2 regions of the Sulfobacillus thermosulfidooxidans genome follow, and region 2 is predicted to be linked to the other one. Evidence: a T-box and tRNA genes for the amino acid it is inferred to sense, from the RefSeq annotation. Region 2 holds a T-box; the other holds one or more tRNA genes.

Region 1 (5,291 bases), on a different contig from region 2:
TTGATTTAATTGTGCCAACCGTTGCCTTATTAAACAAGGAAATAAAGGACTGTGCTGAAATTCTTGTGGTATCCAAAAAAATGGGGAATGTTCATCGATTTCGCCTTTAGCTACTCTTTGTACCAACCACATCCCGTAAATCTTGTCATGCTCTTTAACCAGTTCAGCGCGCGAAATGGACCAACGATTCTCTAATAAATACCGGCGAAGAGGAAACAACCCTTGCATGGGTTGGATGATAAACGATTGAATGGTTAAGTTTTCTGAGTCCTGGCGGAGGATGTGTTGAATAGTCCTCGGACCCATTCCCGCAATGACGGCAACATCAATGGATGTTGATAGAGATAATAACGGGATTATTCCATCACCTAAAACCGGAGTGATCCGGGGAAAAAATGGCCGGGTATAAGAGGTCAGTTCCTGCCAGCCTTTTAGTGTTTTTTCAGTCGCATAAACTTGTTGCCCCTGTTCAGCCAAAGCCCGGGCCAAACGGCCTTGGCCCGCACCAACATCAGCGACAACAGTAAACGGTTTACACCAATCCCGTATGACCATTAGCCGTTTCTCTAACGGCGCCATCGTTCTGTCCCCCTTGCCTCCTCGCAGACGACAGCTGATCGTAGCATTCCACACACAGTGCTGTATAATTCTTTTCGCTCAACATAACCTGTTCTCGATCGTCATTGAATTGGTAAGATGTCATAGCGGGATTATGGCATAAGGGAGATTGTGTATGCAATTCGATGATGTTATCCGCTATACACAAGAGATTTCCCATGGGTCCAACCGGATTTCGATTGTAATTCATGTCTAACCCTGCAATCCCCTCATGCTGTCCTTGATGTCGCCATCAGCGCACAACACCAACGATATGCCGTCAACGACCCCGTCTAAAGGATGGGGCTTGCAGGTGTCTGCACCACAGCAGACCCCGCGTTTGGCGGGTTGACAGCCGCCCTACGAGCAACATTGCCCGCAGCGATGGTGTCGGCGGGGCCAGCGAACCTCCAGCCGATGCACCGAAAATGCGCTTGGTCCAGTCGATTGCGCTTGTCGATCAACCCACAGTGCGGGCAGGTACGGGAGGTGTTCCGAGGGTCTACAAATACCATAGGTATTCCCGCTAAGCGAGCTTTGTAGGCAATAAAAGAGCGAAGCTGATAGAACGCCCCACTGTGCTGGCGACGCCGCTGCGCCTTTTGAACCGTCATCCTGTCGCGGATGCCCGTCAAGTCTTCCAATTCCCCGACGAGTGTCTTGGGCTTTCGTCACCCGTTGCTTCGCGATTTGATTGATCCTGCCCAAGACACCAGCCTCCTTGCACCTATCTTTTTCGCAATACTAGACTCACCTGCTAATTCTCCTCCATTTTCTTCAACATTTCCCCAGCAAATTCTTTATCCTAAGACTTGACGGCACGCTACAAGGCTGCTAATATACTTGATGTCGGCATTCCTCGATAGCTCAATTGGTAGAGCACCCGGCTGTTAACCGGGTGGTTGCAGGTTCGAGTCCTGCTCGGGGAGCCATTTTTTTGGGCCCATAGCTCAGTGGTAGAGCTGCCGGCTCATAACCGGTTGGTCGGAGGTTCGAATCCTTCTGGGCCCACCAGTTGACGGAACACAAACAGGTTTAATATAATACAAGTCCAAGGGCGCGTAGCTCAGTGGTAGAGCGCTTGCTTCACACGCAAGAGGTCACAGGTTCGATACCTGTCGTGCCCACCATTTTATTTCCCGGGAATATTCGGGAATTTTTTGTTTTATATCTCTTAGCTCATTCACACACTCATATTCTCACATCTCCTCCATCCCGCTCTTTTGAAATCCGCGTAAGTGATTCTCGGCCTAAAATCCCTTTGTGTCATAAAAAAGATGCAACAGACAAACCCATACATAACATATTAAGGGACTACTATACTTCTTAAGTAGTCCCTTAACGGTTGATTAATCATACATCCCGTTATCACACGAATCGCAACAGATGATGGATTATAAGTTATTAGCCATAAAGTTTGCCAATGGAATTCCCCAATCTGGTACCTTCCCTTTGGTACGGAAAAACATTTCTTTGTATTGAGACTTCAACAGGTAGACCATTTCCGATCCGACCTTGAGTTGTTCCATTGTTCCGCCATACCAACTATCGGAATTAATGAAGAACGCTTTTTTATCGCCCATATCGCCTAGACAATTGACAATGAAATGTGGCGGAATATTCGCTTTCGCAGGATCCATCCGACCCATATCCATGGCAATTTGTTTGGCCACCATATCCCCCGTAATGTGGGCTAAATAGCCTAACTTGGGGACCACAACGGCCGCTGCATCACCACAGGCAAAGACATTTTTATATGTCGGGTGCCGCATTGTCATGTCCGTTAACACAAAACCCTGATCGTCGACGATTGGCGTGTTTTTCATGAATTCATGCGGTTGCCAGTCAGGAAAGATAATCTTAAGTTCTGCTTCGATGGACGTACCATCTTTCAATTCCACACCATCTTTAGTTAGTCGACGAATACCTTGCGCTTTATTCTTGTAATGCACGCCCGCCTTGGCCGCAATCGTTAAGATCGAAGCAACATTTCCAAGTCCGGCATCTTCAGCAATTGTGTCACCTGGTGTAAACACGGTGATTTTATCAGGATTGCCTAATCCATGGTTCTTTAACCACGTGGCCATGGAGAACACCATTTCCACAGGAGGACCTTCACAAGCAGCCGCCGCCATCGGCACTAAATCTTGGCTCATGGTTCCTTGGTGAAAAAAGTCTGAACCAATGACAATCGGCCCACCTTTATATTCGTTGCGCAGATAACGACGCAATTTTTCCCCATAATATGTGTCACTGACAGTTTGTCCATATTCCGCAAAACCTTCAATATCATCATAAGCTAAGCGGTTTCCCAACGCAAAGACAACATAGTCATAGTGAATCGTTTCTGCAGCAGCGCCAGGACGCTCAGTCGGCACATATTCAACCGTCTGACGATCAACATCGAACCCTTTCACTTCGCCTTGAATGAAGTAAATATCATCCTCTTCTAGCGGTTTAACAATATCCATATGCATTGTCAGAGCAGGATTACGGTCATAATCTAAAACTTCGGAAGGAATATTAGGAACAAAGAGGAGATAATTTTTGCGGTCGATTAATGTAATGTCGACTGTATCCCGTGCATATTCGCGAATCTTTTGAGCAGCCCCTAATCCAGAAAAATTTCCCCCTAATACTAGTACGTGTGGTTTAGCCATATTGGCGCTTCCTATCTTTTTGTGACTTTCATACATTATCCATCTAACCGAATTATTTAACAATGATTCATCCCAACTATTTCCATCAAGCGGCGTCTATTCACTGGGATCTAGCAATTTAGTACTATCTTATCTATTAAGAATTTATTCTTGTGACTTTATTTCTCATGACGCAGTGATCTGCACTTGTCCTTTACCATGACTTTTGGCATGATACAAAGCATGATCCGCGCGGCGCGCTATTGTCCATATACTGACGGAATCTTCTTGACTTGTCCAACCAGCTACGCCAGCAGAAAATGTACAACCCGTCAACCCATCGCAGTTTGCCTCGCGAAAAGCTTTTAATAATCGGTTGGCAGCGGCGACCGCTTCGGATAAATTGGCTCCCGGCAAAATCCAGCCAAATTCTTCGCCGCCCAGCCGTCCTGTAATATCGCTATGGCGTGCATGGCTCTGCAGTAAGGATCCTAATGTGCGAATCACGGCGTCACCAACCAAATGGCCATTTGTATCATTCACTCTTTTAAAATCATCCAAGTCTAAATAAACAAATGCCCAGGGTTTACCTTGCGATCCTAACCACTGAGCCATTTCTTCAGCACGCGTCCAAAATACATCGGCCCGATATAAACCGCTTAAGGCATCATAATCAGCCCGGTGTTGCAGAGGACGCACTAAACGCACCCACACCACAAAGCGAATGATGCCTAAAAGCAGTACGCTGCCTACCCAGTTCATACCGCAAATCCATAGAAGGGATGGCCGTAACGAATCAGGAAAAATTCCCCATTCCATCCACAATACGCCGGCGACCAGCAACGAATATCCTACGGCTAGAGGCCAGACAATGCGTTCAACAGCATGCCACACCGAATACCCGCTTGGATGCCGTCGTCTATCTCCTGGTTGTTTTGCCATGATCTCACCTAGCCCTGGCTCTTATTACACGGATTCCCCAAGAATTTATCGAATATTTTTATTTTAATTTTAATTGGTTTTAATTGTAGCAATTGTGTCCTTAGCGTGTCTTCGATATAACGAGATTTAATTGCGATAATTTCATGTCCGTTTTGGTTGGACTATGGTCCAAAACATCTCATGCCTTAACAGACAAAGAAACTCACAATTTTCGTCGACTGTTAGCTTTCCCGCGTTTTTAGCCGTTCTGTTTTTTGATAGCCAGCATGCGCGGAATGTATATAGGCCATTCTTGACCATAGCCTAAGACCGCCACACATAATTCGGGCCAATATTGATGAGCATAATGAACGACTTGTCCAAGATCGCCCAAATTGTTGGCAAACGCATCATAATGCATGGGAATAAGAACTTTCGCACCGATCCGTCCCGCCAATTCAACCGCTTCCCATGCACTCAAATTGCCGACAATGTCTTCGCGTTCTCTGAAGAAATCACGCCCGTTGATGGGGAGAAGCGCCACGTGAATCCCCGATGTACGTAAAGTCTCGAACAAAGCCGGAGATAAAATGGTATCGCCGCTATGATAGACACGAATCCCTCCAAACTCCATAATGAAGCCTAAAAATTGGTCCTCCTCTTCCAATTGGTATCCCTGTTCAACATGCAGCGCGTGTACACTGGGAATGGCTTGAATTTTCAATGCCAGATTGATATCGACCCATTCATATAATGCAGGAACCACATGTTCAGAGGCCAAAAACCCTGCTTCAAGAATTCGTTGTCGCAGATGTGCGGGTGCTACTATCTGCAGTCGTGGATTAGATTTTTTTAGCTGCACAATACTGTCCCAGTCAAAATGATCCAAATGTTCATGCGTACTGAAAATCCAGTCAATGGGCCCTAAGTCCGCAACACGATAGCGGGGATCATAGGCGCCCTTGGTCGGCGTCAAAAAGGGATCAATAAGAATCCGCAATGACGGCGGTTCAGTTGTTTCCACGAGAAATCCTGATTGTCCTAACCAAAATAGCGATGCTCCCATATTCGGTCCATCCTTTATTGTGTTAATAAAACTCGCTTCCATTTTAACCGCCCTAAGTCCCTTTCACA
Region 2 (5,291 bases):
GCCCTCAATAAATTCCCAGAGAAACCTCCCGCTCCTCTGCATATGATTGGACATCTTCAGACGAACAAGGTAAAATATGCCATAGATCTTTTTGACGCCATTGATAGTATTGATAGTGAACGCATCGCGGACGCGTTAAACCGCCGTCTGAAAACGTCAATGCCGGTGATGCTTGAAATTAATGCCGGCAAGGAACCCAGCAAAACTGGTATGTTTTTCGAGGAAGTTCTACCTTTTTTAGCCAAGGCTGAACAGTGGAAGAATTTGCGTTTCATAGGCATGATGGCACTTTTTCCGGCAGCAGCAGACAAAAGTTCTAACGAAAAGAAAAAAATTCGTGATCTTATGAAGGAAACTGGCGAATTATGGCGAATTGCTCAACAAGAGGGATTTCCTTGGGCACCTCTTACCGAACTATCGATGGGCATGTCTGAGGATTATGAATGGGCCTTAGAGGCGGGAACGACAATGATTCGGCTCGGGACCGCAATTTTCGGCCCAAGGCCAAAAACCTAAGTGATGTGAGGAGGGGCTATCGTGAAAGCAGGTATTGTAGGGAAATTTCTTAATTTTGTCGGGCTCGAAGAGGTTCAGGAAGAGGAACTGGACACGCAACAAGTTGCGGCCGCTTCCGATTGGGAAGATGAGGTTCCACAAAAAAAACGGGGGAGTTTAGTGAGCTTGCCGGGCACCCGAGGATTTCGGGTGGTGGTCATGCATCCGAGAACGTTGGAAGATGGTCAGGCTATAGCCGATCAAGTTAAAGGCCGCAGACCCGTTATTGTCAATTTAGATTTAGCTGAAGAGCGTGCCGGTCAGAGGCTTTTGAATTTCCTTTCAGGGGTTGCGTATGCTCTGGACGGAGGATTGCGAAGAGTTGGAGACAATATTTTTCTCGTGACCCCCAATAATGTTGAAGTCGCCAGTGAAGATCACGATGAAGCGCCAGGATGGACACGGAGCTTAAATAAGTGAGTATAATTTTTACACACTTAGCAGAAACTGTGCATATTCTGCAAGACGTGTTCTATGTCGTGCTGATGATCCGGATTGTTGCCTCTTTTTTTCCTCCCCGGACGGCGGGGCTGTGGGACAAAGCAACGTTTATTTCAACGCAGCTAACTGAGCCGATTTTAGCCCCGATCCGGCGAAGGGTGCCGTTAGTCGGGATGTTGGATTTATCGCCATTGATTGCGTTTTTTCTAGTGGATATTGCATCCTATCTTTTAGTTACGTTATTTTTATATCTGGCAAGGTTTTAAGCGCGGGAGGATTTTATGCCACTGACACCTTTAGACATCGTAAATAAAGAGTTTAAACATGGATTTCGTGGATACAATGAAGACGACGTCAACGAATTTCTCGATGAAATTGTTCGCGACTATGAAGCATTAATTCGAGAAAACGACGAATTGAAGGAAAATACGTCGGGAATGACTGAGCGTCTTGAACAGTATCGTAAACTGGAAGCAACCTTGCAAAACACTCTGGTGATTGCGCAGCAGACTGCAGAAGAGGTCAAAGCGGCAGCGCGAAAAGAAGCCGAACTAATTGTTCGGGAAGCAGAAGCCAAAGCCGAAGAGATTGTTCGCAATGCCGAAGCACGCGTGCGTGAAGCAGAAAACCAATTGTCTCAACTGCGCTATGAGACAGAAAAGTTTCGTGCCCAAATTAAAAGTCTGTTAGAGGCTCAATTGCGGTTGGTGACTGAAGGTCCTTTATTACAAGCTGCTGTAGAATCGTAGACGTGAAGCGGGATTGCCCAAACAGGAAAATGTGTTAAAATAACTGAAAAAATCCGGTCTGATCTCATTCTCAGTCCATGCTGAGAGAGGTTTTAGTGGATTTGTCCGGTAGGTCATTCGTGAGTGTTTTCAAAATGGGTTTTGTCGTTTCAGATGGAGAACCGAAACAATCGGTAGCGATGCCCCTGAGATGGGATAAAATGTACGATGTCTAGCCAGACAACCGATGCCAAAACAGGATTGTTATCGAATTGAGTTCAAAAATCTATCTCACCTCGGTAGGGATAGATGACAGGAAAAATTTATACTTCGTTAACACGATGACTGGGACACGGGTCGTGGGACTGATGGCATAGAGAACTGAGCAGATGGTGGAAGCCAGTCCAAAAGTCCACGAACTCATCCCCCAGGAGTGCTCGGGCGAAACACACAGTAGTTCGAGCCGGTTATGCCCGTTATGCATCTGAGAGCCTGATAGCTTGGTGTCAGGAATGAGGGTGGTACCGCGGCGCAACGTCCCTTTTTGACAGGGGCGTTATTTTTTTTGGTGGAGGGACACTATGGATTACAGGAGCACATTACGTTTACCGAAGACAGCGTTTCCTATGAAGGCCAACTTGCCGGGGCAAGAACCGCAGTGGTTGGAAAAGTGGACGAAGGACAATATTTATCAAATGCAACGCCAAGAACGCGCTCATGAGAGGAAATTTGTCTTGCATGACGGGCCGCCATATGCCAATGGTGACATTCATACCGGGACCGCATTAAATAAAATTCTCAAAGACATGATTAACCGGTATTGGTCGTTGGCGGGATTTGATGTGGCCTATGTTCCGGGATGGGACACCCATGGATTGCCCATCGAAATGCGCGCACTGAAAAAGCTCGGGGTGTCTCAGCATCAAATCGATCCTTTAGCGTTGCGAAAAGAGTGTGCAGAGGTGGCGCGTCATTACATTCATGTGATGACCGAAGAATTCCAACGCTTGGGGGTGATGGGAGACTGGGAGCATCCCTATATCACCATGAGTCCGGAGTATGAAGGCGCTGAACTAGAAATTTTTGCCTCTATGGTGGAAAAAGGGCTCATTTATCGGGACTTACGGCCGGTATATTGGTGCCCGCACTGTGAAACCGCATTAGCTGAAGGCGAAATTGAATATCATAACCATAAGTCGGATGCCATCTATGTAGCATTCCCGGTCAAGGATGGAAAGGGAATTTTGCCGGACAATACCCGTGCTGTGATCTGGACGACGACACCATGGACCATTCCGGCTAATGTGGCGATCAGCCTTCATCCGGATTTGTTATATGTGGTGTTAGAGACAGAACAAGATGGCCGGGTCTTAGTGGCGCAAGATTTGACCGAGCGTTTAATTGCACTGATGAACTGGAACGTGGTCGGAAAATATGGACCATGGGCGGGACGTGAACTAGAAGGCATCGTTACGCAACATCCCTATTTACACCACGATGTTCCTCTCATTCTTGGAGAACATGTGACCAGTGAAAGTGGCACGGGCCTTGTGCACACAGCGCCTGGGCATGGGATGGAAGACTTCGAGGTTGGTAAATCTTATCAATTGCCTATCGTTCAACCCCTCAATGACCAAGGACGATTTGTCGAGGGTACGCCTTTAGTCGAAGGACTATTCTATCAGGATGCCAATGCGGTAGTCATTGATCGGCTTAGGGAGGAAGGGCATTTAGTTAAACATGAACCCCTAAATCACCAGTATGCGTACTGCTGGCGGTGTAAGAATCCGGTCATTTTTCGGGCCACCAAGCAATGGTTTTTGTCTATTGATAGGTTACGGGATAGTCTTAAAGAAGCTACCTATCCGGTGAAATGGGATCCCGACTGGGGCGGGGAACGCATGCGTCAAATGGTCGAAAATCGCCAAGACTGGTGTTTGTCGCGGCAGCGTGTCTGGGGAGTGCCTATCCCAGCATTTTATTGTGAAGAATGTCACTCGGCGATTTTAGAACCGTCCCTAATTCGCCATGTGGCTCGCATTATTGCTCAAGAGGGTTCCGATGCGTGGTGGGAACACCCGGCCCAGTATTTCCTACCTGAGGATTACCAGTGTCCTTATTGTGGAAGCCATGAGTTAACTCAAGAACATGATGTGTTTGATGTGTGGATGGATTCGGGATCTTCTCAAGCGGCGGTATTAGCCGGGCATGCCAATTTAACATGGCCTGCGGATGTCGTGCTGGAGGGCAACGATCAATATCGGGGTTGGTTTAATAGTTTGTTAACAACCGCGGTAGCTGCTAAGGATGAGGCACCTTACCGCATGGTATTGACGCATGGCATGGTTCTCGATAAATCCGGTCAAGAAATGCATAAATCGCTCGGGAACACCATCGATCCGCTTGATATTGTCAATCAGTACGGCGCGGATATCTTGCGGCTGTGGGTAGCCAGTTCCGAGTATCGCAATGATGTGAGAATTTCCGATGAAATTCTCCGGCAGTTGTCGGAAAGTTACCGGAAGATCCGTAACACATTTCGGTTTTTGTTAGGAAATCTCGCCGATTATGAGCCCACGGCAACGCGCCCCACACTGGAAGATCCCTTAAACCGCTGGATGGTTCACGTAATCAATGAATGGATGGGGGAAGCGCGAACCGCTTATGAATCGTACACCTTCCATCAAGTGGTGCACGGCTTGGTTCGGCTCGTAACAACGGAATTGTCCAGTTTCTATTTGGACGTCATCAAAGACCGTCTCTATACATTGGCTAGGGATAATCCGTTACGGCAGGAAACAGTGCATGTCTTAAAATATATTGCTGATGTATTGGTCCGTGTTATTTCGCCTATCTTAGTCTTTACGAGCGATGAAGTGTACCAGTATCTTCCTAAAGAACCGAACGCGCCAGTGTCTGTCCATTTATTGCGATGGCCGGAACCTTGGGCGATTGGCTATGGTCGTGACGAAAAAGATCGGATGTCTCGCCTTCTAGGCTATCGTGAAGTCATTCTCAAAGCGCTCGAAGGTTTACGAGCTAACAAGACAATTGGAAACTCCCTTGAAGCCATGGTTCATTTAACTGTCCCGACAACCGATCCGGTCCTGAACGATGAGGACAGACGCCTTCTGACTGAAATGGTTATGGTTGCCCATATTGATGCAGGGCAAGGATCAGAATTGGCGTGCCATGCCGAGAAAACATCATGGCCACGGTGTGAACGGTGTTGGCGGTATACACCAGATGTGGGCAATCACCCGGATTATCCCGATCTATGTGAGCGATGTTACGACGTGTTGAAGGAGAGTTTGTAATGTCCAAATCGGGTTTGGGCATTGTTGTGATTGGAATAGCGATTTTAGTGTCAGACTTATTTATTCAATCTCGCGTTTCCGCCACGATGGTGCCCGGTCAGAGTATTCCTCTTTTACCGCCGGTTTTGTCTTTGACTTACGTCTTGAACAATGGGGCAGCGTTCAGTCTTTTGCGAGGCGGAACGCCCCTCTTTATTCTTGTGGCGTTTGCGCTCTTAATAGGGATTGGTATTTACACCTGGCGACATCC

Evidence for each region. The T-box of region 2 lies ahead of ileS (isoleucine--tRNA ligase). A T-box ahead of a tRNA ligase gene usually reads a tRNA of that ligase, here a tRNA-Ile.
Region 1: it has a tRNA-Ile gene. The T-box ahead of ileS (isoleucine--tRNA ligase) is inferred to sense a tRNA for this amino acid. The anticodon was not compared.

What each region holds. Positions count from the first base shown of each region.
Region 1 is NZ_LGRO01000002.1:294,302-299,592, forward strand. It holds gene AOA63_RS16980 (tRNA (adenine(22)-N(1))-methyltransferase TrmK) at 1-579, opposite strand, end outside; gene AOA63_RS20620 (hypothetical protein) at 533-823, opposite strand; gene AOA63_RS20625 (zinc ribbon domain-containing protein) at 891-1,241, opposite strand; tRNA gene AOA63_RS16985 (tRNA-Asn) at 1,454-1,529, shown strand; tRNA gene AOA63_RS16990 (tRNA-Ile) at 1,537-1,611, shown strand; tRNA gene AOA63_RS16995 (tRNA-Val) at 1,653-1,727, shown strand; gene AOA63_RS17000 (NAD(P)/FAD-dependent oxidoreductase) at 1,992-3,257, opposite strand; gene AOA63_RS17005 (GGDEF domain-containing protein) at 3,423-4,178, opposite strand; gene AOA63_RS17010 (MBL fold metallo-hydrolase) at 4,417-5,223, opposite strand.
Region 2 is NZ_LGRO01000001.1:822,585-827,875, forward strand. It holds gene AOA63_RS04385 (YggS family pyridoxal phosphate-dependent enzyme) at 1-516, shown strand, start outside; gene AOA63_RS04390 (cell division protein SepF) at 538-975, shown strand; gene AOA63_RS04395 (YggT family protein) at 972-1,262, shown strand; gene AOA63_RS04400 (DivIVA domain-containing protein) at 1,278-1,745, shown strand; T-box leader at 2,057-2,269, shown strand; gene ileS (isoleucine--tRNA ligase) at 2,306-5,041, shown strand; gene lspA (signal peptidase II) at 5,041-5,291, shown strand, end outside.